Regions from separate parts of the Metabacillus rhizosphaerae genome, predicted to be linked through region 2. Evidence: riboswitches for the same ligand, from Rfam matches in the RefSeq annotation. Region 2 holds a riboswitch; each other region holds the start of a gene.
What was found. A riboswitch is a leader RNA that binds a small molecule or an ion and turns the genes downstream of it on or off. The one in region 2 is predicted to bind S-adenosylmethionine.
Positions count from the first base shown of each region.

Region 1: linked by a shared signal. The riboswitch ahead of WCV66_RS15820 (2-hydroxyacid dehydrogenase) and the one ahead of metK (methionine adenosyltransferase) in region 2 are both predicted to bind S-adenosylmethionine.
Region 3: linked by a shared signal. The riboswitch ahead of mtnW (2,3-diketo-5-methylthiopentyl-1-phosphate enolase) and the one ahead of metK (methionine adenosyltransferase) in region 2 are both predicted to bind S-adenosylmethionine.
Region 4: linked by a shared signal. The riboswitch ahead of WCV66_RS01140 (sugar ABC transporter substrate-binding protein) and the one ahead of metK (methionine adenosyltransferase) in region 2 are both predicted to bind S-adenosylmethionine.

Region 1 covers NZ_CP147403.1:3,224,514-3,232,645, reverse strand. The annotation lists gene gdhA (NADP-specific glutamate dehydrogenase) at 1-1,086, shown strand, start outside; gene ndk (nucleoside-diphosphate kinase) at 1,406-1,867, shown strand; gene WCV66_RS15825 (molybdopterin oxidoreductase family protein) at 1,981-4,032, opposite strand; SAM riboswitch class I at 4,193-4,282, shown strand; gene WCV66_RS15820 (2-hydroxyacid dehydrogenase) at 4,412-5,413, shown strand; gene WCV66_RS15815 (FGGY-family carbohydrate kinase) at 5,429-6,886, shown strand; gene WCV66_RS15810 (RbtT/DalT/CsbX family MFS transporter) at 6,924-8,132, shown strand, end outside.
Region 2 covers NZ_CP147403.1:2,067,329-2,075,460, forward strand. The annotation lists gene WCV66_RS10080 (ABC transporter ATP-binding protein) at 1-722, opposite strand, end outside; gene WCV66_RS10085 (ABC transporter substrate-binding protein) at 736-1,725, opposite strand; gene WCV66_RS10090 (alpha/beta hydrolase family protein) at 1,950-2,729, shown strand; gene WCV66_RS10095 (DUF2584 domain-containing protein) at 2,801-3,043, shown strand; gene pckA (phosphoenolpyruvate carboxykinase (ATP)) at 3,340-4,923, opposite strand; SAM riboswitch class I at 5,224-5,367, shown strand; gene metK (methionine adenosyltransferase) at 5,587-6,786, shown strand; gene WCV66_RS10110 (FixH family protein) at 6,975-7,757, shown strand; gene WCV66_RS10115 (methyl-accepting chemotaxis protein) at 8,089-8,132, shown strand, end outside.
Region 3 covers NZ_CP147403.1:4,424,562-4,432,693, forward strand. The annotation lists gene cbpA (cyclic di-AMP binding protein CbpA) at 1-558, opposite strand, end outside; gene abc-f (ribosomal protection-like ABC-F family protein) at 994-2,694, shown strand; gene WCV66_RS21500 (1,2-dihydroxy-3-keto-5-methylthiopentene dioxygenase) at 2,808-3,350, opposite strand; gene WCV66_RS21505 (methylthioribulose 1-phosphate dehydratase) at 3,399-4,022, opposite strand; gene mtnX (2-hydroxy-3-keto-5-methylthiopentenyl-1-phosphate phosphatase) at 4,019-4,672, opposite strand; gene mtnW (2,3-diketo-5-methylthiopentyl-1-phosphate enolase) at 4,669-5,910, opposite strand; SAM riboswitch class I at 6,150-6,258, opposite strand; gene WCV66_RS21520 (pyridoxal phosphate-dependent aminotransferase) at 6,331-7,506, opposite strand; gene WCV66_RS21525 (carbon-nitrogen family hydrolase) at 7,610-8,132, shown strand, end outside.
Region 4 covers NZ_CP147403.1:211,735-219,866, reverse strand. The annotation lists gene WCV66_RS01155 (MFS transporter) at 1-356, shown strand, start outside; gene WCV66_RS01150 (hypothetical protein) at 504-629, opposite strand; gene WCV66_RS01145 (hypothetical protein) at 800-1,273, shown strand; SAM riboswitch class I at 1,494-1,601, shown strand; gene WCV66_RS01140 (sugar ABC transporter substrate-binding protein) at 1,745-2,872, shown strand; gene WCV66_RS01135 (sugar ABC transporter ATP-binding protein) at 3,033-4,538, shown strand; gene WCV66_RS01130 (ABC transporter permease) at 4,541-5,542, shown strand; gene WCV66_RS01125 (basic amino acid ABC transporter substrate-binding protein) at 6,075-6,896, shown strand; gene WCV66_RS01120 (amino acid ABC transporter permease) at 7,130-7,786, shown strand; gene WCV66_RS01115 (amino acid ABC transporter ATP-binding protein) at 7,783-8,132, shown strand, end outside.

The sequences.
Region 1 (8,132 bases), 1.2 Mb from region 2:
ATCGGTCCATATAAGGGAGGTTTAAGATTTCACCCTTCTGTAAATGCAAGTATTATTAAATTTTTAGGCTTTGAGCAAATTTATAAAAACTCTTTAACTGGTCAACCAATTGGCGGCGGAAAAGGCGGAGCTGATTTTGATCCTAAGGGAAAATCAGATGCGGAAATCATGCGCTTTACACAAAGCTTCATGTCTGAACTTAGCAAGTATATCGGTCCTGATATCGATGTTCCAGCTGGTGATATCGGTGTAGGAGCTAGAGAAATTGGCTATATGTTTGGACAATATAAAAAAATGCGTGGCGGCTTCGAAGCTGGCGTATTAACAGGTAAAGGCCTTGGTTACGGCGGAAGCTTAGCACGAACAGAAGCAACTGGATATGGAACAGTCTACTTTGTAGAAGAAATGTTAAAGGATCAAAACTTAAGCTTCAAAGGAAGTACGGTAGTTGTATCAGGTTCAGGTAATGTTTCCATTTATGCTATTGAAAAAGCGATGCAATTAGGTGCTAAGGTATTAGCATGTAGTGACTCAACTGGTTATGTATATGACAAGAATGGCATAGACCTTTCAACAGTAAAACGCTTAAAAGAAGTAGAAAACAAAAGAATAAGTGAATATGTAAACGAACATCCAGAAGCGCATTATGTTGAAGGATGTTCGGGGATCTGGACGATTCCATGTGATATCGCCCTACCTTGTGCAACACAAAATGAAATAGATGCACATTCAGCTGAGCTATTAGTTTCTAATGGTGTGAAAGCGATCGGTGAAGGTGCAAACATGCCTTCTACACTAGAAGCAGTCGAGATTTTCTTGAAAAATAAGGTTTTATTTGCACCAGCAAAAGCAGCAAATGCAGGTGGCGTTTCAGTTTCGGCATTAGAAATGGCTCAAAACAGTGCAAGATTAGCTTGGACGTTTGAGGAAGTCGACGCCAAATTACATGATATCATGAAAAACATTTACAACGAAAGCATGAAAGCAGCTCAAGAGTATGGTGCACCTGGAAATCTAGTCGTTGGTGCTAATATTGCTGGTTTTGTTAAAGTTGCAGATGCTATGATTGCTCAAGGAATTATTTAATTTCTCTAAGAATTTGTTTATTTTTTCAACGGATATAATTAGAAATCTTAAGTAAGCTAGGAGGACATGTCCTCCTAGCTTTTAATTTTTCATGTAATATGAATAGCCTTTTTCTGCAATTTAAACTATCCTCTAGTTTAATACTACTTTACGATTATCCCCTCTCCACTTGCTCATACACTTATTGAATCAATTTAAGCATAACTACTTTTTTCTAGCAACCTGTTATATAAATGAGAAAAATTGACATAATGTATACTACAAGATTTAAAAACTACACTAGTATACTAATTTATTTCATTATTAAGAGGTGATGATTATGCCGATACAGCGTACGTTTATTATGGTGAAGCCTGATGGTGTAAAGCGAGGTTTAATTGGTGAAATTATTAAACGTTTTGAGCAAAAGGGGTTCACATTGTTAAATGCAGAGCTTATGACTATAAGTCGTGAAAAAGCTGAATATCATTATATGGAGCTTCAAGATAAACCATTTTTTGGTGAGTTGGTAGAATTTATTACATCAGACTCTGTTTTTGCAATGGTTTGGGAAGGCGAAAATATTATTGAAGTTTCTCGAAGCATGATTGGAAAAACAAGTCCTTTAGAAGCATTACCTGGTACAATTCGTGGTGATTTTGCATATTCCAAAGCGGAAAATGTGATTCATGGCTCTGATTCTCTTTTAAGTGCAGAACGAGAAATCGCAAACTTCTTTGACCCGTTATCAATCCGTTCTCTAAATAAAGATTTTCCTTTTGACGAACGTAAATCAGTTTGAATTAAGACTTGGAAAAGTTATTGTTATAATGTCTTTAGTTGACCACTTGTTAGAGTTAGCCAACTAAAGACATTCTTTATGAAAAAAACGGTAATATATAGAAAAAACAGGTTTTAAACCATTTCCTTCTGATTAATTACTTCTACATTTACCCGGCCTGAAAAAAATGTAGCACCCCCGCCCATATCGGAAACTCGATCTGGAGTTAAGGAATTGACCAAATGTTTTTTACCCGTGATGTCTGACCAAAGGCCTTGACTTACGACTACTCCTGGTAAAACTTGATTGCCTACAGAAACTGAGAGCTCACATTCTCCACGATCATTCCAAATTCGGACAACTGTTCCATCTTCAATACCTCGTTTATCCGCATCATGTTGATTCATAAATAATTTTGGTGCTTTTTCAAGTTTGATATGTTTCTCATTATTTGAAAAGGTTGAATTTAAAAAATTATGATTTGGTCCAGGTACATATTGAAAAGGAAAATCTGTCTCTTCTAATAAAGGAATATAGGTTGGGAGTCCGGGGTAACCATCTAATTCCATTTTTTTAGAAAACAACTCAATCTTACCACTTGGTGTGTTTAAATTTTTCAATAAATCACTTGTACTTGCTTTCAGATAGCGATCTATTTTTAATTTTTCATGGCATTTGTCTGGTAAATAAGGGTTCGATAAATTGTTTAGAGCTTGTTGAATTAATTCTTCATCTGAATCCTTAAATGCTTGTTCATCGTATCCCATTGCTTGAGCAAGAAGTCTGAATACCTCTGTATTAGATTTACTTTCTCCAAATGATGAAATGACAGGTTCCTGCAGATGGATATAGTTATGCCAGTAAGACGTATAAAAATCAGTATTTTCAAAAGCTGATGTAGCAGGTAAAACAATGTCTGCAAACATAGCTGTTTCCGTTAAAAACAAGTCATGAACGACAGTGAATAAATCTTCACGAGCAAGACCCTCACGTACCTTATTAGCATCTGGAGTCACAACAGCTGGGTTGCTTCCATATATGAACAATGAGCGAATGGGCTCTTCTGTTTCAAGTAACGCTTTACCTAATTGGTTCATATTTATTGTTCGAGTTTGCTTTTTCATAAGATCTGGTCGTTGCAGCGCTTTTGTATTATGGGCTAAATAGGCAGAGTTTGATTTCAGAGCTCCCCCACCCTTTACAACCCACTGTCCTGTTAATGCAGGTAAACACGCAATTGTCCTAACAATCATTCCACCATTATCGTGATGCTGTAATCCATTGCCAATTCTTATCATAGAAGGAGAGGTCTCTCCGTACATCCGAGCTAATGTATAAATGTCTTCTACAGCAACACCTGTAACATCTGAGACCATTTGTGGATCATAGTTCTTAACATGTTCTTCTAGCTCTTCATAACCAACAGTATATTCTTTTAAGAATGATAGATTAACAAGCTTTTCTTTGTAAAGAATATGCATAATCCCTAATGCTAGGGCTCCATCCGTACCTGGTAGAATTGGGATAAACCAATCTGCCATTCGCCCTGTTTGATTTTTGTGTACATCAATGGCGATAATTTTAGCGCCATTTTTTCTAGCCTTTTGCGCAATCATCATTTGATGCATATTCGTGCTTACAGCGTTAATTCCCCACATGATAAATAGCTTTGTTTCCGTCATTTCTTCTGGGTCTGTTCCATAACTTCCACCCATTGTATACTTATATCCTTTTGAACCTGCAACTGAACAAATCGTCCTGTCAATTTGACTTGACCCTAAGCGGTGAAAGAACCGGCGATCCATTCCTTCTGCATTGATATTTCCCATATTCCCATAAAAACTATAAGGAAGAATGGTTTCTGATCCTTCTTCTGAGATAAGTTTTTTCCATTGATTTGTAATCGTTTCGATTGCCTCTTGCCAGCTAATTGGCTGAAATTTCCCCTCACCCTTTTCACCAATACGTTTCAAGGGTGTCTTAATTCTCTTTTGATCATAGATTCGTTCACCCATGTTTCGGACCTTATTGCAAATATTCCCTTTTGTTACAGGATGTTCAGGATCACCTTCGATTTTAACGATTTTTCCTTCTTTTTTGTGTATCAGTAATCCACATTGATCTGGACAGTCAAGTGAACAAACTGAAGGCACAACACCATCTTCTATATTTATATATTCCTGCATAACTAGTATCCTTTCATGAAAAAATTGCTTTATAAATTATAACATATCGAACCAATCTTTAGAAAGTTTAGAAAATAGATTGACTTACCTATAATTTTTATTTAATATTTAATACATTGTCTAAATATATAAACAATTTAATCAATTAAATATTTTGTTATTTCTATTAAGAGAGGTGGAGGGACTGGCCCGTCGAAACCTCGGCAACATAATGTGCCAATTCCAGCAAGCATTGCTTGAAAGATAGAAAGAGCTGCCCTTATAGTTTATTGTGAGAACGATAATAAATAACCATCTCTTTCCAACATTTTGGGAAGAGATTTTTTTATTTTTTTGAATTAAAGGGTTGTTTTCAAAGCAAAAAGAGGAGATGAAGAAAATGAATGTCTTAGTAACAGCACCGTATAACGACGAAGGTCTAGTCAAATTAAAGGAACTTTTTGGCGATTGTACCTATCGTTGTTGGAAAGAGAATGGTAGAGCCTATAACGAAGCTGAGTTAATCGCTCTATTAAAAGAATCAAAGGCTGAGGGATTAATAGCTGAGTTAGATAAAGTGACTGAAAATGTATTTGCAGAAGTACCTGAATTGAAATTTGTTGGTGTGTGTCGTGGCATGCCTTCCAATGTTGATGTTGAAGCTGCAACCAAAAGAGGAATTCCGGTATTTTATACCCCCGCTCGAAATGCACAAGCAGTTGCTGAATTATTCATTGGCAATCTCATTACCTTCTATAGACATACAATCGCCTCCTCTGAATGGTTGCAGCAGGAAAAATGGGATGGAGACTACTTACAAGCATATTTAAAGTTCAAAGGAAATGAGATTACAGGAAAAACTATTGGAATGGTAGGATTCGGTGCCGTTGGTCAGAGAATTGCAGCTGTTCTTGAAAGTTTTCAATGCAGCATTCAATACTATGATCCATATGTTGAAAGCCAAAATCCCAACCATACTCGTGTATCCTTGGATGAGGTTTTTTCAACTAGTGATGTCGTATCTATTCACCTCCCTCGTACCGAAGAAACAATCGGAATGATAGATGAACATTATTTAGGACTTATGAAGGAAGACGCAATCTTAGTAAATACGTCAAGAGCAGTTGTCGTTAAGCGAGATGCACTTGTTCATGTCTTAAAAGAAGGTAAAATTCGTGGGGCTATTTTAGATGTATTTTATCATGAACCACCAGATAAAAGTGATTATGAAATCATCAAATTGCCAAATGTTTTAGCTACCCCCCACCTTGCTGGTGCAAGTTATGAGGTTGAGGATCATCACGTATCGATTATGAATCAAGCGTTTACGAAGTGGTATATAAAACGTACTCTTGACGTTCCGACAATCTATAATCAAAAAAGTCTAAATGTAAAGTCATAGAAAGAAGTGAATAAAGTGACATTAAAACAAGGTTATTTAGTATTTGATATTGGCACAGGAAATGCTAGAGTAGCAATTGTTGCGACTACAGGTGAGGTTATAGCTGTCGAAAGAGAGGATATTCAGTATGAAACCGAATCTCTTTATCCAGATAGTCGTTATTTTTCACCTGATTTACTTTGGAGAAAACTTATTTTTTTAGCGAAAAAAGTAATCACAAGCGCACCTGATATTTCAATTAAGGCGATTACCTCGACAAGTCAACGCCAAGGGATTGTCTTACAGGATCGGGACGGGAACTCATTTATCGGCTTACCAAACATTGATAATCGTGGTCGTGAATGGGAACGTACATTGCCTGATCCAGAATTTATCTTTGAAACAACAGGTAGGTTACCTTCTGCCTTGTTTTCGGCTTTAAAGCTTGTTGCCCTTAAGAACCGACAGCCTATGTTATGGGATAAAATCGATACATTTACTAGTATTAGTGACTGGATTACTTATAAATTAAGTGGTGTCTTAGTCTATGAGCCATCCCAGGCAACAGAATCACTGCTATATGATGTTCAAAAAACAGATTGGTCTGATGTGATGTGTGAACAATTTGGGATTTCTAGAAAGTTTTTACCAGAAATTAAAGCATCTGGCACAATACTTGGTGAAATAACACCAACAATCGCAAATGAGTTAGGGTTAAAGAAGGATGTTTTGATTATTGTCGGTGGCGGAGATACTCAACTCGCAATTGAAAGTACATTTGCCGAAAATCGAGATGTCGTCATTGTATCAGGTACAACCACCCCTATTTGCAAAATGACAAATGAATATCGAGTGGATCATGAAAAAAGAGCTTGGACGAATGCTTATACACAAAAAAATACATGGCTACTTGAAACGAATCCAGGGATTACCGGACTAAATTATCAAAAATTAAAAGCTATTTTCTATCCTAATGAAAGTTATCAACAAATGGAAGATGAAATGAGTAAGCTCGAGAACATTGATTGTGTATCAGCGTTAGGTATGTATCTTACTGATGAGAAGAATGCTTCAAAGAAAGGCGGATTTATTTTCAATACTCCATTAGCACATGACTTAACTCGCGCTCATTTTGTCGCTTCTGCTTTATGGGAAATTGCTTGCACAATCAGGTGGCATTATGATCAATTATGTGAAGTAAGTTCTTTCGATTTACCATATGTGTGGGCATGTGGCGGCGGTTTTCAAAGTAGAACTTTAGCAAAATTTGTAGCCAATCTCTTACAAAAAGACGTATATATTCGTCAAGGATACAGTCAAGCATCTGCTGTTGGTGCCACTGTTATTTGCAACAAGACATTAGGATTAACTGACAAACTGTCAGATGAAATCAATATAATTAAGCCTGATATTCAACACAATGACGTTATGTATGAAGAGTGGAAAAAAGCACAACATTTTTTTTCTAAAATGAATGTAACCTATAACAAATAAAGTTACATTACTAAAAACAAGGTTTGGAGAGAAACGAATGTTAGATAAAATTGGAATACCTAAAAAATTAAGCTTTGGCTTTCTCGGCGTCATGCTCTTTATGATGGGAGATGGCCTCGAAGCTGGTTGGCTTAGTCCTTTCTTAATTGAAAACGGCTTGACTGTTCAGCAATCGGCATCAATATTTACTGTATACGGTATATCTTTAGCACTTTCTTCTTGGTTTTCGGGTGTTTGTTTAGAAGCATTTGGTGCTAAGCGTACAATGTCGATGGGATTATTATTCTATATCATCGGTACAGCTGGGTTTATCGTATTTGGTTTTGAATCAATGAATTATTCAGTTATGCTATTTTCATATTTTATAAAAGGTTTTGGCTACCCTCTTTTTGCTTATTCTTTTTTAACATGGGTTATTTACCGTACACCTAAAAATAGATTAAGTACAGCTGTGGGTTGGTTCTGGATTGCGTATTGTGCAGGAATGATGGTACTTGGCGCTTGGTATTCAAGTTATGCGATTAAATCATTTGGTTACATCAATACATTATGGACATCTATTTTCTGGGTATGTCTAGGTGCGTTTTTTGCTTTAGTTCTTACGAAAGACAAATTTGATAAGAAACAAACTTCGAGCAAAAAAGAAACACTCAATGAGCTTTTAAAGGGAATTACCATTGTGAAGTCGAACCCTCGAGTTGCTGCTGGAGGGGTTGTCAGAATTATCAATAGTTTAGGAACATATGGATTCCCAGTGTTTCTACCGATGCATATGGCAGAACACGGAATTGAAACAACTGTCTGGTTACAATTATGGGGAACAATTTTCTTAGGGAACATTCTTTTTAATTTAGTTTTTGGTTTTGTTGGAGACAAATTTGGTTGGAAAAATACAATCATCTGGTTTGGTGGAGTTGGTTGTGCAATATTCACAGTCCTTCTATATTACACACCAATTATCGCAAATGGAAACATTGTTGTAACTAGCATTGTTGGATTTATTTGGGGCGGTTTGTTAGCTGGTTACGTTCCAATTGGTGCATTAGTCCCAACTGTTGCAGGTAAGGACAAAGGAGCGGCTATGTCGATTTTAAATCTTTCTGCAGGTTTATCTTCATTTGTTGCGCCAGCTATTGCTTGGGCATTTATCGGTATCGTCGGAGCTGAAGGTGTTGTCTGGATCTTTGGAGCTCTTTATTTAGCTAGTGCCGTAATTGTTAAATTCATTCGTGTACCAGAAGAGGAT
Region 2 (8,132 bases):
TTCGAAAACGAAGGGTGTTGTCTAGCATAAAACGGTGCTAGTTCTCTCAGTTCCGTTGGTATCAAATATGTCCGGTTGATCCTTCCTGGCTTGGCGGAAAATACGTAAATACGATCACTCATCGCGATTGCTTCGCCAATGTCATGGGTGACGAGGAGGGCTGTTTTCTTATAATCTTTTAACGTTTGTACAACTAAGTCTTCAAGTCTTAGTTTTGTTTGATAATCCAATGCTGAAAAGGGCTCATCAAGTAAAAGTATTTTCGGATTTGTTGCTAATGTTCGAACTAGTGCCGCTCTTTGTCTCATACCACCTGATAATTGACTGGGATATTGATTTTCAACATTTTCAAGGCCCATCTCTTTTAAAAGAGCTAACGTTTTTTGTTTATTTTCAGTTGTTTTTTGACCAATAACTTTCAGCCCTAAAGTGACATTTTCTTCAATTGTTTTCCAAGGGAATAGATAATCCTGCTGCAACATATAGCCAATAATTGAATCAGGCTTTGTAATGATTTTATTGGCAATTGTTACAGTACCTTCCACTGGCTTAATAAGACCAGCGATGATTGATAAAAGAGTTGTTTTTCCACAACCACTTGGCCCAAGGAAGGAGATGAACTCCCCTTCCTCTACATTAAGTTTTACATCTTCAAGGGCAACAGTTGCTGAATCCTTGGAAAAATAAACATGATGAACATGCTCTACTGATAAGAATGACATGTAATGATCCTCCTTACTTTTCAACCACTTCTTCTGCATATATGGTATTCACTAGTGTGTCATAGTCAATTCGCGTTGGTAGCTCTCCAGCCTCATCCATAATATTTTGTAGATTATCCCATTCATCTACATCTAGGATAGGATCTGTTGAAAAGGAGCCTTGTTCCTTGTAACGTTCCACAACCGTTTCAATAAGCTCTAGCTCTGTATCCTCAAATTGCGGGGCAATTGATTTAGCAATCTCTGCTGAACTTTTTTCTTGTACCCATTGCTGTGCTTTATATATTGCAGCTGTAAACTTTCTTGCTGAGTTTTCATTTTCTTTTAAAAAGCTCTCCTTGCTCATAAATGTTGTATAAGGAACTTTACCGGACTCTGTTCCAAAGGAAGCAACAATATGACCAGTTCCTTCTTTTTCAAAGATACTAGCTGTTGGTTCAAATAATTGAACAAAATCACCAGTTCCTGAGGCAAAGGCACTTGGGATGTTGGCAAAATCAATATTTTGAATAAGTTCTAGATCAGTTTTTGGATCAATATTGTGTTGTTTTAAGACAAATTCACCAACCATTTGTGGCATTCCACCTTTTCTTTGTCCTAAAAACGTACTATCTTTTAATTGATCCCATTTAAAATTGTCTATTTTTTCACGACTTACAAGGAAGGTGCCATCTGTTTGTGTAAGTTGAGCAAAATTTATCACAGAATCACTCGACCCTTGCGCATGAACATAAATCGATGTTTCTGAACCAACTAATGCGATATCTGCTCCATCTGAGAGAAGTGCAGTCATCGTTTTATCTCCACCCCAGGTTGTCGTTAATTCGACATCAAGGCCCTCCTCTTCAAAAAAACCTTCTGCCATCGCGACATATAAAGGCGCATAAAAAATGGAATGTGTAACTTCTGCAAGTTTAATTTTTTCTGTCTTTTGTTGATTACATGCTGAAAGTGGCAATACAATAATAAGCGGAAGAATAACCAATAGCAGCCATTTTTTCATGTTGTGAACCTCCTGGATGCACTGCATCTTAAATTTTTTATTTTCACCGGAACTTAAATCAAAATCGACGATAGATGCTGATAAACTAAGGCAAAGTTGTGAATTTATAATAATTTATGAATTTCAAAAAAATGTGTGAATGCCTATTATTCTTTTAGTAACGTACAGAATTAGGGTATGTTATTAAATATCGATGAATTTGCGAGAGAAAGAGTGAACAGTAGATGAATGGTGAAATACTTAGTAAGGTAAAATATCCATCTCCAAATCCAAATATTCGACTTTGGGTGGTGACCTATCTTTCAAATCATTTAAAAGTAAAAGGACTTTTGGCAGAGCCTAATACCCCTGGGTGCTATGATGGATTTCTATATTTGCGAGGTGGGATTAAAAATGTTGGTACGGTAAGGGTAGGACGAATAATTCAGTTTGCCTCAGAAGGTTTTATCGTAATGGCACCATTTTACCGAGGTAATCAAGGTGGTGAAGGGAATGAAGACTTTGCTGGAGATGATCGTTATGATGCCATCTCAGCAATCGAACTTTTAAAAAGGCATCCAAATGTGCATTCACATCGTATCCATGTTTTTGGATTTTCAAGAGGTGGTGTTATGGCATTATTAACTGGTATTTTAGCTGAAGATGTGCGTTCTGTTGTTACATGGGGTGGAGTCTCTGATATGTTTTTAACATATGTTGAGCGTGAGGATTTACGTCGAATGATGAAAAGAGTTATTGGTGGTACACCTACAAAATTCCCGAATCGATATATGTGGAGAACACCTTTGTACGAATTAGAAAACATGAATCCACCTGTATTAATTATACACGGAGTTAAGGATAAAAATGTCTCAGTTGAGCATGCATACAGGCTTGAAAAAAGATTAAAGGAATTAAATAAACAAGTTGAAAGCTGGTACTTTAAGGGATTTACTCATTATTTTCCTCCTAAAATAAACCGTGAAACACTACATAGACTATGTTCCTGGATGAAAAAACAATAAATTAGTTTTTCTTGTCAGGACAAGGTGGTAAAATAAAATAAAATGAAATGTACCAATAAGGAGGTTTTCTTTTGGGAATGCCTGTTGAATTCAATACAATGATTGTAACAAAAGGTAAAGAACAACGAGTGGAAGAAAATGTATTTCTTTTAACAAAAGAAGGATATAGAATATATCCGATCGATATTCCGTTAGAGGTTAGAAAAACGAAGGATGGAGAAATTGCTGGTGAGGCTATTGTAGAAAAACTTCAGCTTCATGAAAATAAAACAGTTGTAACATATCGGTTAGTTGCCCTTAATTCAACGAATTAATAAAACAAAAGATAAACCAGGTGAAAAAGTAATTAGCTTTTTCACCTGGTTTATTTGTTTTATAGTGTTCCAATCAACCTGAAATAGTTTTTATTTAAAAAACTACTATTTTTAGGAAAGAGCCTAAATTAATCCTGAAGTGAAATTGAAAAATTACAATATCATGAATTTTTGTTTGCAGGTTAGGATAAAATTATTATGTTGAAATATAACTTAAGTTATCAATTATCAGTTTAATATCTCTTTAAATAAAAGGGAGGCTGACTCATTAGCTTTTGAGTCAGCCTCCAATTCTTTTAACCTATAGGTCCACCAAATTGTTGGATTTCAGGGGAAACATGTGCAAATTTTTCAAAGTTTTTCTTAAACTGTGATGCTAGCTCTTTTGCTTTCTTTTCATAAGCTTCCTTAGAGCTCCAAGTAAGATGTGGCTGAAGTTTATCATCCGGAACACCTGGAACGTGTATTGGAATGTTGAGGCCAAATACTTCATCAGTTACCGTCTCAATATGATCAAGATCTCCTTCAATTGCAGCTTGAACCATTGCTCTTGTATATTGTAACTTTATTCGATTCCCTACGCCATATTCACCACCGGTCCAGCCTGTATTAACTAAAAATACTTGAACTTCATGTTCATCAATTTTTTGTCCAAGCATGTTCGCATAGCGAGTGGCTTGTAATGGTAGGAATGGTGAACCGAAGCAAGTTGAAAAGGTTGCCTCAGGAGCGGTAATTCCTCGCTCAGTTCCTGCAAGCTTACTAGTATAGCCGCTCAAAAAATGGTACATTGCTTGTTCTCTAGTTAACTTGCTAATTGGAGGAAGAACCCCAAATGCATCTGCAGTTAAAAAAACAATTGCTTGTGGATGTCCCGCTATACTAGGTGTAATAACCTTATCAATAGCATCTAACGAATATGCAGCCCTTGTATTCTCAGTGAAAAAGGAATTATCATAATCAGCTTCACGAGTTTCATTATCAACAACAACGTTTTCTAAAACGGCACCATAGCGAATGGCATTGAAAATTTGGGGCTCTTTTTCTTCCGATAAATTAATACATTTCGCATAGCAACCGCCTTCAATATTAAAGATGCCAGAAGTAGACCAGCCATGCTCATCGTCACCGATTAATCGTCTGTTAGGATCAGCAGACAAGGTTGTTTTTCCAGTTCCAGATAAACCGAAAAATAAAGCAACATCACCTTCAAAACCAACATTTGCTGAGCAATGCATTGAAAGAATATTGTTTTCTGGTAACAAAAAGTTCATAACTGAAAAGACAGATTTTTTCATTTCACCAGCGTATTCTGTCCCACCGATTAAAATTGTTCTTTTCTCAAATGAAATAATGATAAATGTTTCAGAATTTGTACCATCAACAGCAGGATCAGCTTTAAAGTGTGGTGCACAAAGAATAGTAAAAGGCTTCTCATTTGTAATCGATTTTTCATTGTCTTTTATAAAAAGCTGCTGTGCGAATAAATTATGCCAAGCATATTCATTTATGACTTGAAGAGGCAACTGATAGCGTTTATCTGCACCGGCAAAACCATTGAAAATGTATAATTCTTCTCGTTCCTTTAAGTAGTTGATCATTTTACTATAAAGCTTATCAAAGTCAGCCTCTAAAATAGGTTGATTAACAATGCCCCAATCAATTTTATTTTCGATAGAACTTTCTTTCACGATAAATTTATCTTGTGGAGACCTACCAGTATATGCTCCAGTAGTCGCTCGGATTGCACCAGTTGAGGTTAAAATCCCTTCCTTGCGTTTAAGTACTTTTTCCACAAGTTGAGCAACTGATAAATTATGTCTTGCATTATCCCCTTTTAACAACTCTGCTAATTCATTTGTCATCTCCACAATATTCATCCCCATTACCATCCTTTTCGAAAAATTAACGTAGAAAGATATATTACAAAATTCTGACTTAGTTTTAAATAGTATAACACATTATATTTAATTGAACATACTAATCGTGTGTGTTTTTTGAAAAAAAGTTTAGAAAGCAATTTTTATACTTCAAAAAGAAACTTAATAATATGTCAACAAAATGGGTAACACTAATGAATAGATTAATCATGAAAATTAATAGGAAATAATCTCTGATAACTTGCTGTTTTTTGTTGACACCATTACCCCAGTGCGCTATGATATGTCCTTGAACGGATTCTCTTATCCCGAGCTGGTGGAGGGACAGGCCCTATGAAACCCAGCAACCTGCTATCAAAGGAAAGCGGCGATTATGCCCAAATGACATTTTCCGACGCAAAGGTGCTAACCTGATGCAAGGCGAAAGCCCTTGATCGATAAGAGCGAAAGGCTATGAACGATAACAAACCTTTCCTCATTTAGGGAAAGGTTTTTTTGATAACAGAAAATAAGCGTATCTTCTTCATTAGAGTTTTACCAGGACAAGCATGTGGTAGAGGTACATAATAATTCTGTTCACAAAACATGCCAGCGTGATTCTTTTAGGTAAAAGGAAGAGTTCCGGATCAATTTGAACATGAGTATGAGGAGGAAAACTTTAACATGACTAAAAAACGTTTATTTACTTCTGAGTCTGTAACAGAAGGCCATCCAGATAAGATTTGTGACCAAATTTCAGATTCAATCCTTGATGCAATTATTGAAAAAGATCCAAATGCACGTGTAGCGTGTGAAACGTCTGTTACGACAGGATTAGTTTTAGTTGCTGGGGAAATTACAACAACTACATACGTTGATATCCCAAAAATTGTTCGTGAAACAATTAAAGGTATTGGCTATACACGAGCTAAATATGGCTTTGATGCAGAAACTTGTGCAGTTCTTACTTCAATTGATGAGCAATCAGCCGATATCGCTATGGGTGTTGACCAAGCACTTGAAGCTCGTGAAGGCCTAATGTCTGATGAAGAAATTGATGCAATCGGTGCTGGAGACCAAGGATTAATGTTTGGATTTGCATGTAATGAAACAAAGGAATTAATGCCACTTCCAATTTCATTAGCTCACAAACTTTCACGTCGTTTAACAGAAGTACGTAAAGAGGATATACTTCCTTACTTACGTCCAGACGGTAAAACACAAGTTACGGTAGAATATGATGAAAATGATAAACCAGTTCGTATTGATACGATCGTTATTTCTACTCAGCATCACCCAGAAATTTCATTAGAACAAATTCAGCGTAACCTAAAAGAGCATGTTATTAACCCAGTTGTCCCTGCAGAATTAATTGATGAAAATACAAAGTATTTCATTAATCCAACAGGTCGCTTCGTCATTGGGGGACCTCAAGGAGATGCTGGTTTAACTGGACGTAAAATTATCGTTGATACGTACGGTGGTTATGCACGTCACGGTGGTGGTGCATTCTCTGGTAAGGATGCGACAAAAGTTGACCGTTCTGCCGCTTATGCTGCTCGTTATGTAGCGAAAAATATTGTTGCTTCTGGATTAGCTGATAAATGTGAAGTTCAATTAGCATATGCAATTGGTGTTGCACAACCGGTATCGATTTCAGTTGATACATTTGGAACTGGAAAAGTATCGGAAGAAGTTTTAGTAGCTGTTGTACGTAACAACTTTGATCTACGTCCAGCGGGTATTATAAAAATGCTTAATCTACGTCGTCCGATATATAAGCAAACTGCTGCGTATGGACATTTCGGTCGTAATGATCTAGATCTTCCATGGGAAAGCACAGACAAAGCTGAAGCGTTAAGTAAAGAAGCGTTAAATCAATAATTTATAAAAGAAGAAAAGGGTCTGATGTATTTTGCATCAGACCCTTTTCTATATCAGTGTATAAGACTTAATAAGTGAATATTTTTTCTTCTATATGTGAATAAATATTGAAGCATCAAAGAAAACGTATCTAATTATGATAGTTATGTTATATCATAGTATGAGTGACGATTTGGAGGTTATACAATATGAAACAAGGGATAATCACTTGCTCCTTCATTTTCCTTTCTTTAGTTTTAAGCGGCTGTCAAGAATCAGCAAATCATCAAGAACATCAAGTCGCTTCTGAAGAGGAAGTAAAAGCACCAAAGGTTGAAATAATTGCTAGTAAACATGTTAATAAAAACGAAGAAGTACCAATCTCTGCAAAAGTATATTATGGTGATGATCTAGTGGACGATGCAGAGGTAACGTTTGAGATAAAACTTGGTGATGTTTCAGAAAAAATTGAAGCAAAACTTATTGAAACAGGTACATATGGAATTAATTATCAATTTAAGGAAGATGGTACATTCAAAATAACCGCACATACAAATGTAGAAAGTTATCATACGATGCCATCATTAGATATTCAGGTAGGAGAAGGCTCAACAGCTACGATTACAGAAAAGAATGATGAAAAAGAAAGCGAGAATGAGCACCAGCATCATGAACAAACAGAAGCGGGGCACCATCATAGTAGTGTAACGATAACTGTAGACGAATTATCTGATTTTAAGGTAAATGAAGAGGAGCAGTTATCAACAACAATTCAAGAGGGTGAACAACCATTTCCAGATGCGACGGTGAGATTTGAAATTTGGAAGGATGGAGAAGAACAACATAAGTATATTGATGCAGAAGAAGCATCGACAAAAGGGACGTACACATCTTCCTATCAATTTGAAGAAACTGGTATATATAAGATAGTAGTTCATGTTGAAAAAGGAGAGGTTCATGACCATATTGAGACTTCAGTTGAAGTTCAATAAGGGGGTGGACCTCTTTTTGTCGTAAGATTAAACACGAATTTTATCGATATTTGAAATAGTTTGAAACAATTTACATCCACCTGTTGTCTCATTAGTAAAATATTGGGTAAGTGTTTAATGTAGAAAACACGTTATTTATTCTCTATTTGCTTTTGCAAGAAGAATGGGAATTTGAACTATAAACGAAAATTAGTTAAAAGGCTAAAGGGCCTATTAACTAATTTTTCTGCATTTACTAATTTTATTTTGATTTTTATGAGTAAAGAAGTTAACATTTGTACCCTCATATCCGATGTAATAGGTAAAGACATAAAACTGTGGGGGCTACAAAATGAAAAAAGAGATGAAGTTTTATGAAAGGATTTCAGTTAAATT
Region 3 (8,132 bases), 2.4 Mb from region 2:
CTTATCTGTTAGGTCACCAGATAAATTTAAGATAATTCTTCGAAGATACTTATCACCATTATCAAGGGTTAGTAATCCCTCAATATTTACATTTTTAACTATTGTTACAAGATCCTTAATTGCCCCCTTATGTTCCTTCGTTCCTACAGTTAAGAGATAACCTCCTGTTTGCATCCCAAAGGAATCCTCTAGTACATCCATAATGTTTGAATGGGTAATAATACCTGAAAATTCATTTTGTTCGTTTAAAACAGCTAGGAATGGCAATCTACGAATTGTTAAAAATGTTTTAAAGAAAGAATCCTCTTCAAATATGTACGCATCTTGATTTTTAAGTAGAGACTCAATAGGGTCATTATCTTTTCCCTCATGTTCAACATAATGTTCAAGTAGATGGACTTTATAAATAAAACCAACAAATGTTTTCCCATTGTTTTTCAAGACTGGAATCGAACGAAAACCTGTTGCTTTCAAAAAATCATATGCTTGTTTTACGGTTGAATTAAGATCGCAATACTTTACATCTTCTTTTGTTACATAATGGTAGCGAACCTTCACCTTTTACCCCCCTAACTAATTTTGTTGTTAAAAAAGTCGACTTAGATATTAAAAATAGTATTATATAGTCTCCTTATCATATGAAAAAATAAACATATTCATGTAAGGAGTTCTAATCAAAATTATACTACTACAATTTTTTATGTAATAGTTGCATTTTCAAATAAAACCTCATATACTTATTATTAATAAATGTGGAAAGGGTGAATGTTGAAGCAATGAAGTTCTAATCTGATTTTTTCAGGACATTATATTCAACCAAATTGAATCATAATCAAACCTAGAGAAATTGGATTAGTCTGCCTATTCTTCAACTTATACATCCTTATAACAAATATCTGTGGATTCTTATTCTATTTGAGAACCTTTATTTGTTTTTACGATTATGTATAAAGTGGCAAGCGACACCTCTCTAGGTTATAGGGAGGTTTTTTTATGTTCATATTACAAGCACGGAATCTTAAGAAGCATTTTGGTGAGAAACCAGTTTTAGAGGATCTCACATTTGATCTAAATAAAAATGACCGGATCGGCCTTGTCGGTGCTAACGGAGCTGGGAAAACAACATTAGCAAATTTGATTTATGGAGACATTGAACCTGATCAAGGTACAATTAATAGAAATCCACAAATGAGGATAGGCTATTTACTTCAATCAGTCGATTACACGGTGAATGATGATAACCAATTGTCTGCCGAATTTCTTGAACGCGCAAGTGAATTAGGGTTAAAAAAAGTTCATTCATGGCAGGAAGAACGGTTTGAACATCTCAGTGGTGGTGAAAAGCTAAAAATTGCTTTAGCGCAAATATGGGCAACTAACCCAGATATTCTCATATTAGATGAACCGACAAACCGTCTAGATTTTCAGGGTGTGAATTGGTTAATGAATCAATTACAAGAATTTAACGGGACAGTCATCTTGATCTCTCACGATCGTTATTTTCTAGACAAAACGATCACAAAGGTGTTTGAATTAGATCTTGGAAAACTAACGATTTACAATGGGAATTATTCAACTTACCGTATTGAAAAGCAAAAACGATATGAGGATCAATTACATCAATATGACGTTCAACAAAAATATAAAGCCCGCGTAGAAGGACAAATGGCACAATTACAACAATGGGCTGGAAAAGCTCACCGAACGATGAGAGATCAGGAAGGCTTTAAAGAGTATCATGGAGTTAAGGCTAAAAAGCTTGATAACGCAATCAATTCTAAAATGAAGCGGTTGAATCAAGAGCTCGAAAAAAACAAAGTAGACAAACCAATTGAAGAGAAAAAGGTTCGCTTTCAATTTGAAGCTAGTAAAAAGCGCGGAAAAAGAATTGTTGAAGCGAAAAGTCTCTCAAAAACATTCTCAAACAGAATGCTTTTTAAAGAAAGTCATTTTTATGTCAATCATGGTGAAAGAATCGGAATCATCGGTCCAAATGGATCAGGTAAAACAACTCTATTAAATATGTTATTAGGGAATGAAACAATAACGTCTGGAGAATTGTCGATCAGTGCTTCCCTCAACATTGCCTATTTAAGCCAAGATATAGCAGATATGCCAATTTCACAAACAGCAATTGAAGCTTTAAATCTTTCTGAAAAGGATAAACTTTTCCAAGCAAGAACTACACTTGCAAACATGGGCATGAAAGCCGATAAATTAACACAACCGATCGGAACATTAAGCTTAGGTGAACGCACTCGTATCAAATTGACTAATATGTTACTTTGTGAAAATGACTTATTAATCTTAGATGAACCCACTAATCATTTAGATTTAGCTAGTCGTGAGCAATTGGAAGAAACCATAAGCAAGTTTCCAGGAACAATTCTCATTGTTTCACATGATTATTATTTTATTAATAAACTATGTAATAAACTCCTCGTCATCGAGGACAGAAAAATAAAGCGTTTAGAGATGAATTTAGAGCAATACGAGTTGAAAAAGAAGCAACAAATTACTCCAGATAAACAACTATTAGAGGAAGAACTATTACGCGTAAATACAGAGATATCTGCCGTACTTGGGGAATTGAGCTTGCTATCACCAGAATCAGAAAAATATAAGGAATTAGATGCATCCTTTTTATCGTTGACAAAAAACAAACAAGACTTGATGAACAGACTTGGCAATTGATATGTGCTCGTACAGTACTATGCCTCCCGTTAGCAAAATGGGGAATTTGCAAATAGAAATATGAAAAGCGGATGACAAAAAGGATAAGTACACTTTTTGTCATCCGCTTTTTTTCACTTATTTACTTCTTCTTTTTCTTCGAAAGGATGTGCAACCCATCCCTCTGTTTCGATAAATAATCTAACTGCTACAACTTGACGATCTTCCATCAATGTAAAAAAATGTGGATTTCCTTCTGGTACAGAAATGACATCACCAGCTTCTAGTTCAACATCGAAATAGCCAGTTTGGTCATCGCCTTTGATGATAAAAATACCATGTCCAGCCGTAATCGCTCTAACCTCATCTTCTGTGTGAGTATGCACGTTTTCAAATTTCTTAAGTAAATCCTCTAAGTTTGGTGTTGCATCTGATAAAGCAACTATATCCCAGGTTTTGTAACCTCTTCTTTCTGCCAAATCTTCAATCTCTTCTTTGTATGTTGATAAAATCTCTTCTTTGTCTTGATCACTTAATACGAACTTTTCTTTCAAAGTTTCAGGAAGTTTACGCATTTCCCAATGTTCATAAAGAACTCCTTGTTTTTCCAAAAAGCTTGAAACATTTTCATGACCTTCAATTACTTCATTTGTATTTCTAATTTTAATAACTGCCATTTTGACAACTCCTCCATTTTCTAATTTATCGTTATTTTATCTAGGGTATTACACCATTACATGTTTGAAAGATAATAATTTCAAATGATAAGAAAAAAGAAATTCACTAGCTTCTAAATATTTTTTTGCTTCTAGGGCGTCTCTTCCCCAAGCCGTAATCCCATGGTTTCTTATTAAGATAGCACCAGCATCTGCTTTCACAAACTTAGCGAAATCAGCTGCTAATGTTGGGATATGTGCATGATTGTAGATAATCGGAATAGTAAACTCAGCATCTTCATCCCATAATCCATATGCTTTTATAATTTCTTGACCTTTAAATGTAATGCTTCCTTTATCACCATATAATTCAGAAATCACATTATTGTCAACTGTATGAACATGTAGACTGCAGCCAGCATTCGTCTTGTTGAAAATTTCAACATGGAGAAGTGTCTCTGCAGAAGGCTTTAAGTGAGTTTCTCCAACTGGCTGACCTTTACTGTCAACTAGTAAAAAGTCCTCGTTTGTTTCCTTTGTTTTATCTTTCCCACTTGCAGTAACGAGAAAACTAATAGGCTCGTCATCAATCTTTATCGCCAAGTTTCCACTCGTACCTGGAAACCAATCACGTCTTGCTAGTACTCTTTTAATATCAGCAAGCTCTTCCCATCTTTTAGCCATTAGACTCATACTGACACCCCCTCAATTATCTCAATTACATCATAAAAGGTTGTAAATGGTTTATGTGGCAAATGTAATTCTTCACATTTTTCTAAGAGAAAATCTCTTGCGATCACAAAATCAGCCAGTTTTGCTGCTTGTAAATCTGTAATCGAGTCTCCAATAACTATTTTGAGTTGATCCTTGCTTGTTAAATTTTTAATTAGTGAAGGTTTACAGCAGCCACAATCATTATCACATGTATGGTCACAGCTATGAGGCCATTCAATAGTAATCATTTCATTCGAAAAATCAGCTTTATTGCAATAAATTTGTCCTTCATCAATCAAACCTTCAAGGATTGGATAAACGAAAAAATCAATGCCCCCACTAACAATATAAAGCGGAATATTTTTTTCTTTCGTATATTGGACAAATTCTTTAAAACCAGGGCGAATTTCAGCATGATCTAATATAAATTGAACAATGTCTTTTTTTATAGAAGAAGGTAGAAGTTGAAACATGTTTCCAACACCTTCTCGAACAGAAATTTCTTGAGATAGTACATCTTTTTTAAGGCCATCCCATTCAGGTGGTGCAAACTGCCTCATAATCGCAATGATGTTATCTGTCTCTGTGATCGTCCCATCAAAATCACAGATTATTGCTTTATTGTTCATTTGCACACCTCTTTTGCACCCCAAAGATCAATTGCAAGTTTTAGATCTTCATCAGAGGTCGATGCTTGCTTTAAAGTGATACCCTTAAGTGTTGCATCGATTGCAGCTCGAAATGCACGACCACCGCCAATGGCTCCATTTGGATGTCCGTGAACTCCTCCACCTGCATTAATCACAGAGTCATTACCAAAGTCTTGGATAAGCAATGGTACAAGACCAGGATGAATGCCAGCAGACGGTACTGGGAATGACTTTTTAAACACATCTTCCTTTAAGCAGTTTTCCGCAATACCAAGTGCCTCGTTGCGATCTAACGCAACACTACCATATGGTGATGGAAATAAAGAGAAATCCGCTCCAGAGATTCGTAAAAGCTTCCCTAGTAATAACGAGCTAGAAAACCCGTATAAGCTTGAAGCAGTTGACGCTCCGCTAACAGCCGGATGAGCCATGATTGGAACAGAAATCTCTGGATCTTCTGCTAAGCTTTGAAGAACATCAAGTCCATATGCAAACACATTGAAAAGTAATACATTTGCACCGAGCTCTGCAGCTCGCTTCGCTTTGTCCTTTAATTCAAACGTTTTTCCAGACAAATTAACAGCATAAAATGCTTTATGGCCAGTTTCTTCATAGACATTTTTTAAAACTTCTTTACCAGCTATAATCCGATCTTCAAATGGTGTTAATGGATTATCAAAAAGGATTTCGTCGTCTTTTACTAGGTCCACTCCACCTAAAACCTGCTGTCTTAATTGATCCTTAAGATATGTAAGGTCTCTTCCAATCACACCTTTAAAAATGCTCATTAATAAAGGTCGATTATAAATACCTAACGCTTCACGAATTCCAGAAACACCAAATGCTGGTCCAGGGAATGAAGATTTCACATCCTCCGAAAGCTCTAAATCGACTAATTTCACTTCTCCATCAAGTGACAGCTTTCCAAATATAGTTGTTAGGATGGCAGGTAGATCATGACTATAATTTATGCTTGGATAAGCAATTTTTATTTTACCTTTTGTAACTTTCTTCCCTAAGTATTGATTCGTTTTTTCACTATTTTCTAGTTGACTGACTTCTAATACTCGCCCTTTATGTGCCTTTAATTGCTCTTGTTCAAGCAATGGGAGATCGGTCCAAGAACCAACTGTTAAACCTAAAGCAATTCCCTCAGCCTTTTTACTTAAATCTCCCTTAGCATCATGTACGAGATATGTAGCAATTACTTCACTCACTTTAAACCCTACTTTCTATTAAAGCGTATCTGATATTCTGAATCTTTTTATTTATCTTACTAATTTTATCATTTTTAATTGGATAATACCTATTACTTTTTCTTAAACATTGATTATCATTTGTACATATGGCAGAGATGGTATTAGTCTATAGTATTATGATGCTCGAAAAATATAATAAGCCCCTTCGACACTAATAGATCGAAGGGGCTTTTATATGCATAAATAACAAGCATATCTCCTTATCTATCAGCGAATGCTGCAAGAATTAGCACCGTGCTCAAACACATGTTTAAGTCGGTTGCCGGGCTTCATAGGGCTAGTCCCTCCACCTGCTCTTGATAAGAACGAAACGTTCATAATGTTGAGTAAATTAATATGGATTATGACAGATCACTTTTGAACTGTCAACTATGATTTTTAAAACAAATTCAATGCTTTTATTCGGTTAGCAGCTTCTACTAATCTTTCTTCTGAAGTGAGAAGACCTACCCTTACATACCCTTCACCGTATTCCCCGAAGCCAATTCCAGCTGCAACCACGACATGGGCATTTTCTAATAAGTAATCTGAAAAATCCTGAGATGATTCAAACTGATTAGGTACAGGCAACCAGGCAAAAAATGATCCAGATGGAGCTGTCACATCCCAGCCAATTTCACGAACAGCTTGAATCAAAGTATTTCTACGAGATTCATAAAGTGCATTTAACTCTGCTACACATGTTTGTGGACTTAATAAGGCATGTGCTGCCGCTTCTTGAATTGCACTAAATACACTTACATACATATGATCTTGCAAAAGATTTAGGGCTTCAATCACAGATGGGTTACCAACGGCAAACCCAATTCGCCACCCAGCCATGTTATATGACTTTGAAAAAGTATAGATTTCAATCCCGACCTCTTTTGCCCCTTTAGTTTGTAAAAAGCTTATTGGACGTTTTCCATCAAAGCCAATAGCCCCATAAGCAAAATCATGCACTACACAAATGTCATTTCCTCTAGCAAATCCTACGGTTTCTTCGAAGAATTCCTCTGTTGCAGTTGCGCCTGTTGGATTATTTGGATAGTTTAAAATCATAAGTTTTGCTTTTTCTACCGCTTCTTTAGTCAAACTATTATAGTCAGGTAAAAAATGTTTTTCTCTGATTAGTGGCATTACTTCCATTTTGGCACGTGCAAGCTCAACACCTGACCAATAATCCGGATAACCAGGGTCTGGAACAAGTACAACATCCCCTGGATTCAACAAGCATTGAGGAACCTCAACAAGTCCTGCCTTTCCACCGAATAGAATCGCTACTTCAGTCGATGGATCAATTTCAACTCCATATTCCCTTTTATAAAAAGTTGCGATCGCTTCCTTCAAGAAAGTATGACCACGAAATGGAGAGTACTTATGGAATTGTGGTTTTTCCACTGCATTTTGCATGGCTTTAACAATATGATCAGGTGTAGGCTGATCTGGATTTCCTTGACCTAGATTAATAACATCATGACCCTGTGCAATAATCTTATTTACCTTTTCAACTAGACTTGCAAAGAATTGCTTCGGTAATGTTTCTAATAATTGTGATTGTTTAAAGGTTTTCATTTTTAACACCTTCTCAAAAAATTCTTGAAATTCTAGTCACAAATAATATATTGTTAGAATCAACTTGTAAAGTAAAATTTTAAAAATGAAGGTGTGATTTTGATTGAAACCTGTCATTACTTGTATACAACTTGATATTAAATTCGGTGATCCCGCATTCAACTATCAGCAAGTAGAGGAAAAAGTAGCTGTTGCAGTAGAAAAGGAAAATCCAGCGATCATCGTTTTACCTGAGCTTTGGACAACAGGCTATAACCTTACTCGCTTAGATGTGATAGCCGATGAAAAAGGGGAAAAAACGAAACAATTTCTTTCCCGACTCGCAAAAAAATACCATGTTAACATCATCGGTGGGTCTGTTGCTAAAAAGATGCAGGACAATGTCACCAACACGATGTACATCATGAACAACCAAGGTGAGTTTGTTCATGAATATAGTAAACTCCACTTATTCAAATTAATGGATGAACATCATTACTTAACTGCAGGAACTGCAAAAGGATTATTCGAAATCAATGGAATAAAAAGTGCTGGTGTAATTTGCTATGATATTCGTTTTCCGGAATGGATTCGTGCTCATACAACAAAAGGAGCAGAGATTCTATTTGTAGTAGCTGAATGGCCTT
Region 4 (8,132 bases), 1.9 Mb from region 2:
GTATGTTTGTAAATGCCCTAATGATTTCAGTCATTGGGTTCTCGGAGATTTTATGGCTAACTTTAATAGCCCAGTTTTTCACAGGATTAATGATGCCAGCTATTCAAATTAGTATTAATACAATGATTCTTCAAAATGCTGAGGAATCTTTTGTAGGGAGAGTAAACGGGATCATGACACCTCTTTTTATGGGCGCGATGGTACTGATGATGAGTTTAGCGGGAATCTTAAAACAACAGGTGGGTCTGGGGATTTCATATCAGGTATCAGCTGTTTGCATGGTCATTGGAGTTATTCTTGTTCTGCCGCTTGTTCTTGATCGATCTATAAAAAAGCGCGTAAAAGTTAATGTATAGGGTTTGATCGCTTAGAGGTCTCTAGCATAAGTACTGGTTATACACCATGTACTTATGCTTTTTACTTAGTGGACTAGATCCCTTATATTCTGCAAATAAAATAAGGCAAGCACAGTAAAATGCTCACCTTTAACATTAAGTATACAATTATTTTTTTCCTTGACTTCTCGCACGGTTCCTCTCAAGCTCAGCAGCATACTCTTCTTGAGATTTCCCTTGTTTCGCGCTTTCAGATTCAATTTTTCTAAATTTGTTATCATTTCGATTTGGCATTCTTCCACCTCCTTTTGCACATCATTATTCTATACAACCTCTTTACTTTTATCCTTATTAACATAGGCTTAAAGGGTGATGAGGAGGAATTGGTATATTTTCCAACTAATTATATCAAGATAAACATAAAAGATAATTGATTTGAAAATAAATGATAATAAGGTGATTTAATGGAATTAATGAAGTATGAAGGTGAATGGTATGTATGGACCTTAGTAATAACAACAATATTATTCGTATTAATCATGCCAAAAAAAAATCTAACATGGGTCGGTATATTTATTACTATTGTTTTCTCAAGTGGGTTTTCTTGGATTTCTGATAGCATTGCAGGGTCGTTAATCGATTTATTTGACCTAGCAAAAAAACAAACAATCGAGCCAGGTGATGCTATGTTAATTAGCTTTGTACCTGCGAGTATTGCTACTATCTATGTAAATTTTTATAAACCTCACAAGAAATGGATTTTTGCTTTTGTTTTTACATTATTATGTTTTGTCTTAGAATTAGGATTAGTTAAGTCTGGATACATGGTAAATAACGATTGGAATACATGGTATGGAATTCCTGTTTATTTTACACTTTTTAGATTCTTCTTCCCTTGGTATTTACAGTTACTATCAAAAAATTTATCAAATAATTAATTTAACAAACTGAGATTTACCACCTGTGTCTGTGGGGGAAAGCATTCAAACTGTAAATGGGAGTAATAATCAAATGGATACATTATTATTTTCCTATAACATAATAAGAGGTAATTTTTAAAAAAATCATTTAATATAAATATTCAAATAATAGTTGACATTAATGCTATACACTATTAAAGTATACATATTCTTATCTTTACTTAATTGCATATTCGATCTCTTATCAAGAGTGGCAGAGGGACTGGCCCGATGACGCCCGGCAACCGTTCTATTATAGAATTGGTGCTAAATCCTGCAAAACCGTTACGGTTTTGAAAGATAAGAGAGGAGACTCCTATATATTCTTGTGGCGAAACCTCTCTATCTTAGAGAGGTTTTTTGTGTTATCTAAGGTCTTTATTTAAATAGAGATAATAGATGTTAATAAAGTAAAAATATACTAAAAAAAGAAAAGGGGAGTTTACAATCATGAAAAACAAAGTTTTTCACTCTGCATTTATTTTTATTCTCGTATTTACATTGTTATTAACAGGTTGTTCGTCAAATGGTGGAGAAACTAATGAGCCTGCAAAAGCAAAGGGCAATCCAGACGTTTCATTGGAGAATGTTCCAGAACGCTTTGCTAAGGGTGAGGGAGCGAAAATAAAAGTCATTCGTAAAATCGGTGGAGATGATCATACAGCACAATTTTTAGCTGGTGCGAAGGAAGAAGGAGAGGCATTAGGCTTTCAAGTAGATGTATTTACAGCTAATGGAGACACGGCAAAATTTCATGATGCCATAGCACAAGGACTAGAAGAAGATTATGATGGATTTATTATTTCTCACGGAGATGACGCTGCAACTGTTAATGCGGTTCAAAAACTAGTTGATGCTGGGAAAAGTGTTGTTACATTTGATTCAACGGAAAAATTAGCACAAATTGAAAATGTAACATTAACATCTCAGGATGATGAAGCACTTGCAACATTAGCATTAGACCAACTTATTAAAGATACTAATGGTGAAGCAAATATTGTGTATCTTTGGGTAGATGGCTTTCCTCCGATGGTTAGACGTAATCAAGTTTACCAAGAGAAATTGGCTAGTAACTCTGGTATTAAAGAAATTGAGCGCTTTGGAGTGGCAGCAGCTGATACTTCTGTAAAAACGCAAAATGCTGTAGCAGCAATGCTTAATAAACATCCTAAAGGTGAAATTGATGCAATCTTCGCGACATGGGATGCATTTGCAATCGGTGCAGCACGTGCAATTAAAGAAGCTGGTAGAGATGAAATTAAGATTTACGGTATTGATGTATCGAATGCAGATCTTCAAGAAATGCAAGATAAGAGTAGCTCTTGGAAATATACGGCAGCAGTTGATCCAAAGTTAATTGGAGCAGTTGACATGAGATTGTTAGCTAAAAAGCTAGCTGGTGAAGAAACGCCAGCAACGTATAACCTTGAAGCATCACTTATTTCTGGTGAAGTATTAGGGAAATCAGACGAGCCTATTAATATGGTAAATCTTGCAAATACTGTTGAAGGTTGGGGACAGTCTACCGCATTTGAAGAGGAATGGATGAAGACATTAAAAGAGTATTATAAAAAGTAAAATCTATTTCTTAAGAAAATGAGCGAACACTCTCTTGGTCTAGTATAAGAGGGTGTTTGCTTTTATCCCCCATATACTGGTAGAAATCTCCACAGATGAAAAATAGGTTTTGATAGAATAATAGCAAAATTTTCTCCATTAACATCAGAGGAGGTAAATGATGATTCATACAGTATTAAAAATGAAAGAAGTCTCAATCGAATTTCCTGGTGTGAAGGCATTAGATTCTGTAGATTTTACAATGAAAAGTGGTACAACCCATGCTCTAATTGGAGCAAATGGTGCTGGGAAATCAACGTTAATGAAGGTTTTATCAGGTGCCTATGACCATTACACTGGTGAGATCTTAATTGATGATCATAAAACAAATATCCGTACCCCAAAGGAAGCACAAGGCTGTGGTATTCAAATTGTTCACCAAGAGGTAGATACTGCGCTCATACCAAATTTAACAGTAGGGGAAAATATTATGCTATCAAATACTGTTAATGGCATGGGGAAAAGACAATTTGTAAGGTGGAAGGATCTTCATAAAAAAGCAACAGTTATTTTGAACAGCCTAAACATTCATGTTTCCTCCAAAAAATTAGTTAGCGAGTTAACCTTGGCAGAAAAACAAATGGTACTGATTGCTAGAACAGTCTCGACAGATTGTAAATTTCTTATATTAGATGAACCAACAGCCCCGCTTAGCCATTCAGAAACAAAAGAGTTGTTCAGGATCGTGCAAGAGCTTAAAGCGAAGGATGTAGGAATCATCTTTATTTCCCACCGGCTCCCAGAAATTTTTGAAATCTGTGATGAAATTACAATTATGAGGAACGGTAAGTTAGTTTCACATGAGTTTGTTGCTGATACCACGACAGGTAAGGTAGTGGAACAAATGCTAGGCAGGGAATTGCAAGAACAATTCCCGAAAAAACACTCTCAAATTGGTGAAAAGATCTTTGAAGTAAACACTCTTTCAGATACGGATAAAATAAGAAATATTTCTCTGTCAGTTCATAAGGGTGAAATTGTTGGGGTTGCAGGCTTAGTTGGAGCTGGTAAAACGGAATTATGTAAAGCTTTATTCGGAGAAGCAAAAATAAAGTCAGGTGAGGTAAAACTACGAGGTAAGGTGTTAACTTTATCAAATCCATATCAAGCAGTAAAACAAGGAATCGCATTAGTACCTGAGGAAAGAAGAAAAGAAGGAATTCTTGTTATGGAGTCAGTTGCAACAAATCTAACCGCAGCAAATCTGGGTGCTTTTACAAGGCCTTTTAGTTTCTTAAATCATAAGGCAGAAAAGCAAAAGGCATTAGAGCTTATTGAAAGTCTAGGGATTAAAACACCTTCAGAAGAAGCAAGAGTCCAAAATCTGTCTGGTGGTAATCAACAAAAAATTGCCATAGGAAAATGGTTAATAGCTGATGCAGACGTTTATATCTTTGATGAACCAACTAAAGGCGTGGATGTCGGAGCGAAAAAAGATATTTTTGAGCTTATATGTGAGCTGGCACAAAGAGGAAAGGCAATTATCTATGCCTCCTCTGAGTTATCAGAAATAATGGGGATTACCACTCGATTATATGTTTTATATGATGGACAGGTTGCAAAAGAATTAGAAACGGACTTAACCAATGAGGAAGAGCTATTATTTTATTCAACAGGAGGCAACTAAGGATGAATCAATCAAATCCTGTACAAGCGAGTAATCCTTCAAAAAGGACATTTGATCTTTTTCAATTTTTATATAAATATGGGACGATTTTAACAATTTTCATTCTTATTATCGTTTTCGCTATATCTAATCCAACGTTTATTCAAGGCAATAATCTTATTAATATATTACGTTCTATTTCTATTGTAACGATTATCGCAATTGGAATTACGATCTCGTTATCAGTAAATGGTTTTGATTTGTCAGTTGGATCAGTGGCTTCATTATCAAATGCAATTGTTATTTCAATGTTTGTGTGGTTTTCTCAAAATACGTTTATTGCGATATTTTCCGCAATTGTCGCATCATTACTTGTGGGAGTGTTAAATTCATTTATTATTGTGAAACTCAAGGTTCCTGATATGCTAATTACATTAGCGACAATGTTTATTGTACAAGGAATTGCACTCACATACACAAAGGGTGCAACTGTTTCGCAAAATATGGTAATGCCTGATGGTACATTTTCAACAGGCATCATTAGCCCAATATTTGAAAAAATTGGTCAGGTTCCTTGGATTATTTTGATCATGGTCATTGTTGTGGTAGTTGTACACATTTTTCTGAACTTTACAAAGCATGGGAGATATATGTATGTGATTGGTGGAAATATCGAAGCGGCAAGATTATCAGGTATTCCAGTTAATAAGTATAAGATAGCTGCATATCTATTATCTGCTCTTTTTGCATCAATTGGTGGAATCGTTCTAGCTTCTCGTGTTATGACAGCAGAAATTAATGCTGGTTCTCCATACTTAATGGACTCAGTTGCTGCAGCATTTATTGGTTTCTCAGTATTAGGGGCGGGAAAACCAAATGCGTTTGGTACATTTATTGGAGCAGTGTTAATTGGGATTCTTCAAAATGGCTTAGTTATGATGTCAGTACCATATTATGCAATGGATATTGTAAAAGGTACAGTACTTGCGTTTGCACTGGCACTTACGTATTATAAGACAAAATAAACAGGGATTATCGGATATCTAGCAGTAAATTTGCTGTGGAGATAACGCAAAAGAGGTTGTTGGCATTTTAGCCAGCAGCCTTTTTGAATGAAGCAGGAAACTATAAAAATCTAGTACTGTGAATAAGCGCTTTGTCATCTAGCTCCTAGTAAACTATGGAATATACATCTTTAACGTGCATAAATATTAGTGATTTTATAACATTGGTTTTTTATTATTTGATAAAAATTAGCGTCAGGTTTACTCACAAATAGATTGACAGTTTTCTACAAATTCTTAAAATTAGAGGGAAAGTTGAAGTTTTTAAATAATAGATTGAAAATAAACCCTATTCTAATAAAAGATTTTTATACATTATATTGTATTTAAATACATATACTGATATACTTCATACAAGCATATGTTATATCATGACACATGATAACAAATGTAATAAATGAAAAGTTGTTTACTATGAATCAGAGTAAGGGTACATAGCAATTATAGTTTTCTGAATTATTAAATTACAATAATAACAAAGGGGGAAATTAGTTTGAAAAAAGGATTGTTTACATTTGTATTGGTACTTGCATTTATGATGATTTTATCTGCTTGTGGAACAAGTCAGGAGACTTCAGGTGGAGAGGGAAGCGATTCTAAAGAAGAGAAAAAGGTACTAAGAGTTGCAACAGAAGCAAATTATGCACCATTTGAATACCAAGATAAGGGAGAAGTCGTAGGCTTTGATATTGATTTTATTCAAGCTGTTGCAAAAGAAGCTGGTTATGAAGTCGAAGTAGTAAATGTAGGTTGGGATCCATTATTCGTAGAGGTAAAAGATGAGATAGCAGATATAGGTTTATCTGCAATAACAATAAATGATGACCGTAAGCAAACATATGACTTTTCTGTACCATATTTCTTATCAACAAACAAAATTCTAGTGCCTGAAGGTAGTGATATTAAGACTGCGGCCGATTTAAAGGACAAAGTAATTGCTGTTCAAACAGGAACAACTGGTCAAGAAGCTGTTGATAGTATTGTAGGAGAGAATAATCCTAAAGTTAAAAAATTTGAAAATAATAATCTAGCAATAATGGAGCTTAATAGTGGTGGAGCAGATGCAGTGGTTGCAGATAATACTGTAGTTGAAGAATATGTTAAAAATAATCCTGACAAAAAATTAATTGTTGTTGAAGATGAAGATAGTTTTGATGCAGAATACTACGGATTAATGTTTCCTAAAGGAAGCAAATTGAAAGCAGAATTCGATGAGGCTATTAATCAAGTATTAGATAATGGAAAATATACAGAAATATACAATGAATGGTTTGGTTCTGATCCAGATGTTGAAAACTTAAAGGCACAGCAATAAAGGATAATATAAATTGCGTACCATCCTTAATAAGGTGCTACGCAATTTTTTTCCTTAAAGTAAGGAATTGATGATTTTTGAAAATTATTTCTTGTGTTTAGCTCCAGCGCCTAGCTCACCCGGGTCATAAGCCACTCATGAATTGATGGTAAAGACATCTTCAATTGATGAGTGTTTTATTTTTTCAGAGCTGATTCAAGGTGCTTTCGCTTTTCGTATGAGGAGGAGATTAAATGGACTTTCGCTTTGATATTATTATTGAATATGCTCCGTTTTTACTTAAAGGGACATTATTAACGATAGGTTTATCTCTTGCAGGGATTATCATAGGCATGGTTCTTGGACTTGGGATTGGTCTTGGTAAAATGCTGAATAACAAATTGCTAGCGCTTCCTTTTAAATGGTACATTATTTTCTTTCGAGGAACACCATTATTTGTTCAAATTTTAATTGTCCACTTTGGTGTGGTGCCATTATTTACTGGTGAAACAAATGGAATAGCTGCAGGGATTATCGCGCTTTCATTAAACGCAGCAGCTTATATTGCTGAAATTTTTAGAGGTGGAATTCAATCGATTGATCGCGGGCAGATGGAAGCAGCGCGTTCACTGGGGATGAATCATGTTCAAGCAATGACACATGTTATCTTACCTCAAGCGATTAAACGTATGATTCCTCCATTTGGGAATGAGTTTATCGTTCTAATAAAAGACTCATCTTTGATATCTGTTGTTGCAGCACCAGAAATCATGTATTGGGGACGAGCAATGTCAAGTCAATATTACCGTGTATGGGAGCCATATATTACGGTTGCACTGATCTATTTAGTACTAACTCTATCACTAAGCTTCCTGCTTAATTTACTTGAAAGAAGGCTGAAGACTGAATGATAACCGTAAAACGATTGAAAAAGTCATTTGGAGCAAATGAAGTCCTAAAGGATATCAATGTAGAAATTAAACCTCAAGAGGTTGTTGTTGTTATTGGACCCTCTGGATCTGGAAAATCAACGTTTTTACGTTGTCTTAATTTACTTGAATCGATTACAGGTGGTCAAGTTATCATCAATGGAATCGACCTTACGGATAAACAAACAAATATAAATAAGATTCGTGAGGATGTTGGAATGGTCTTTCAACAATTTAATCTATTTCCACATAAGACTGTTCTTGAAAATATTATTTTAGCCCCGATTAAAGTGAAGAAACTGAATGCAGAGCAAGCGAAGGAAAATGG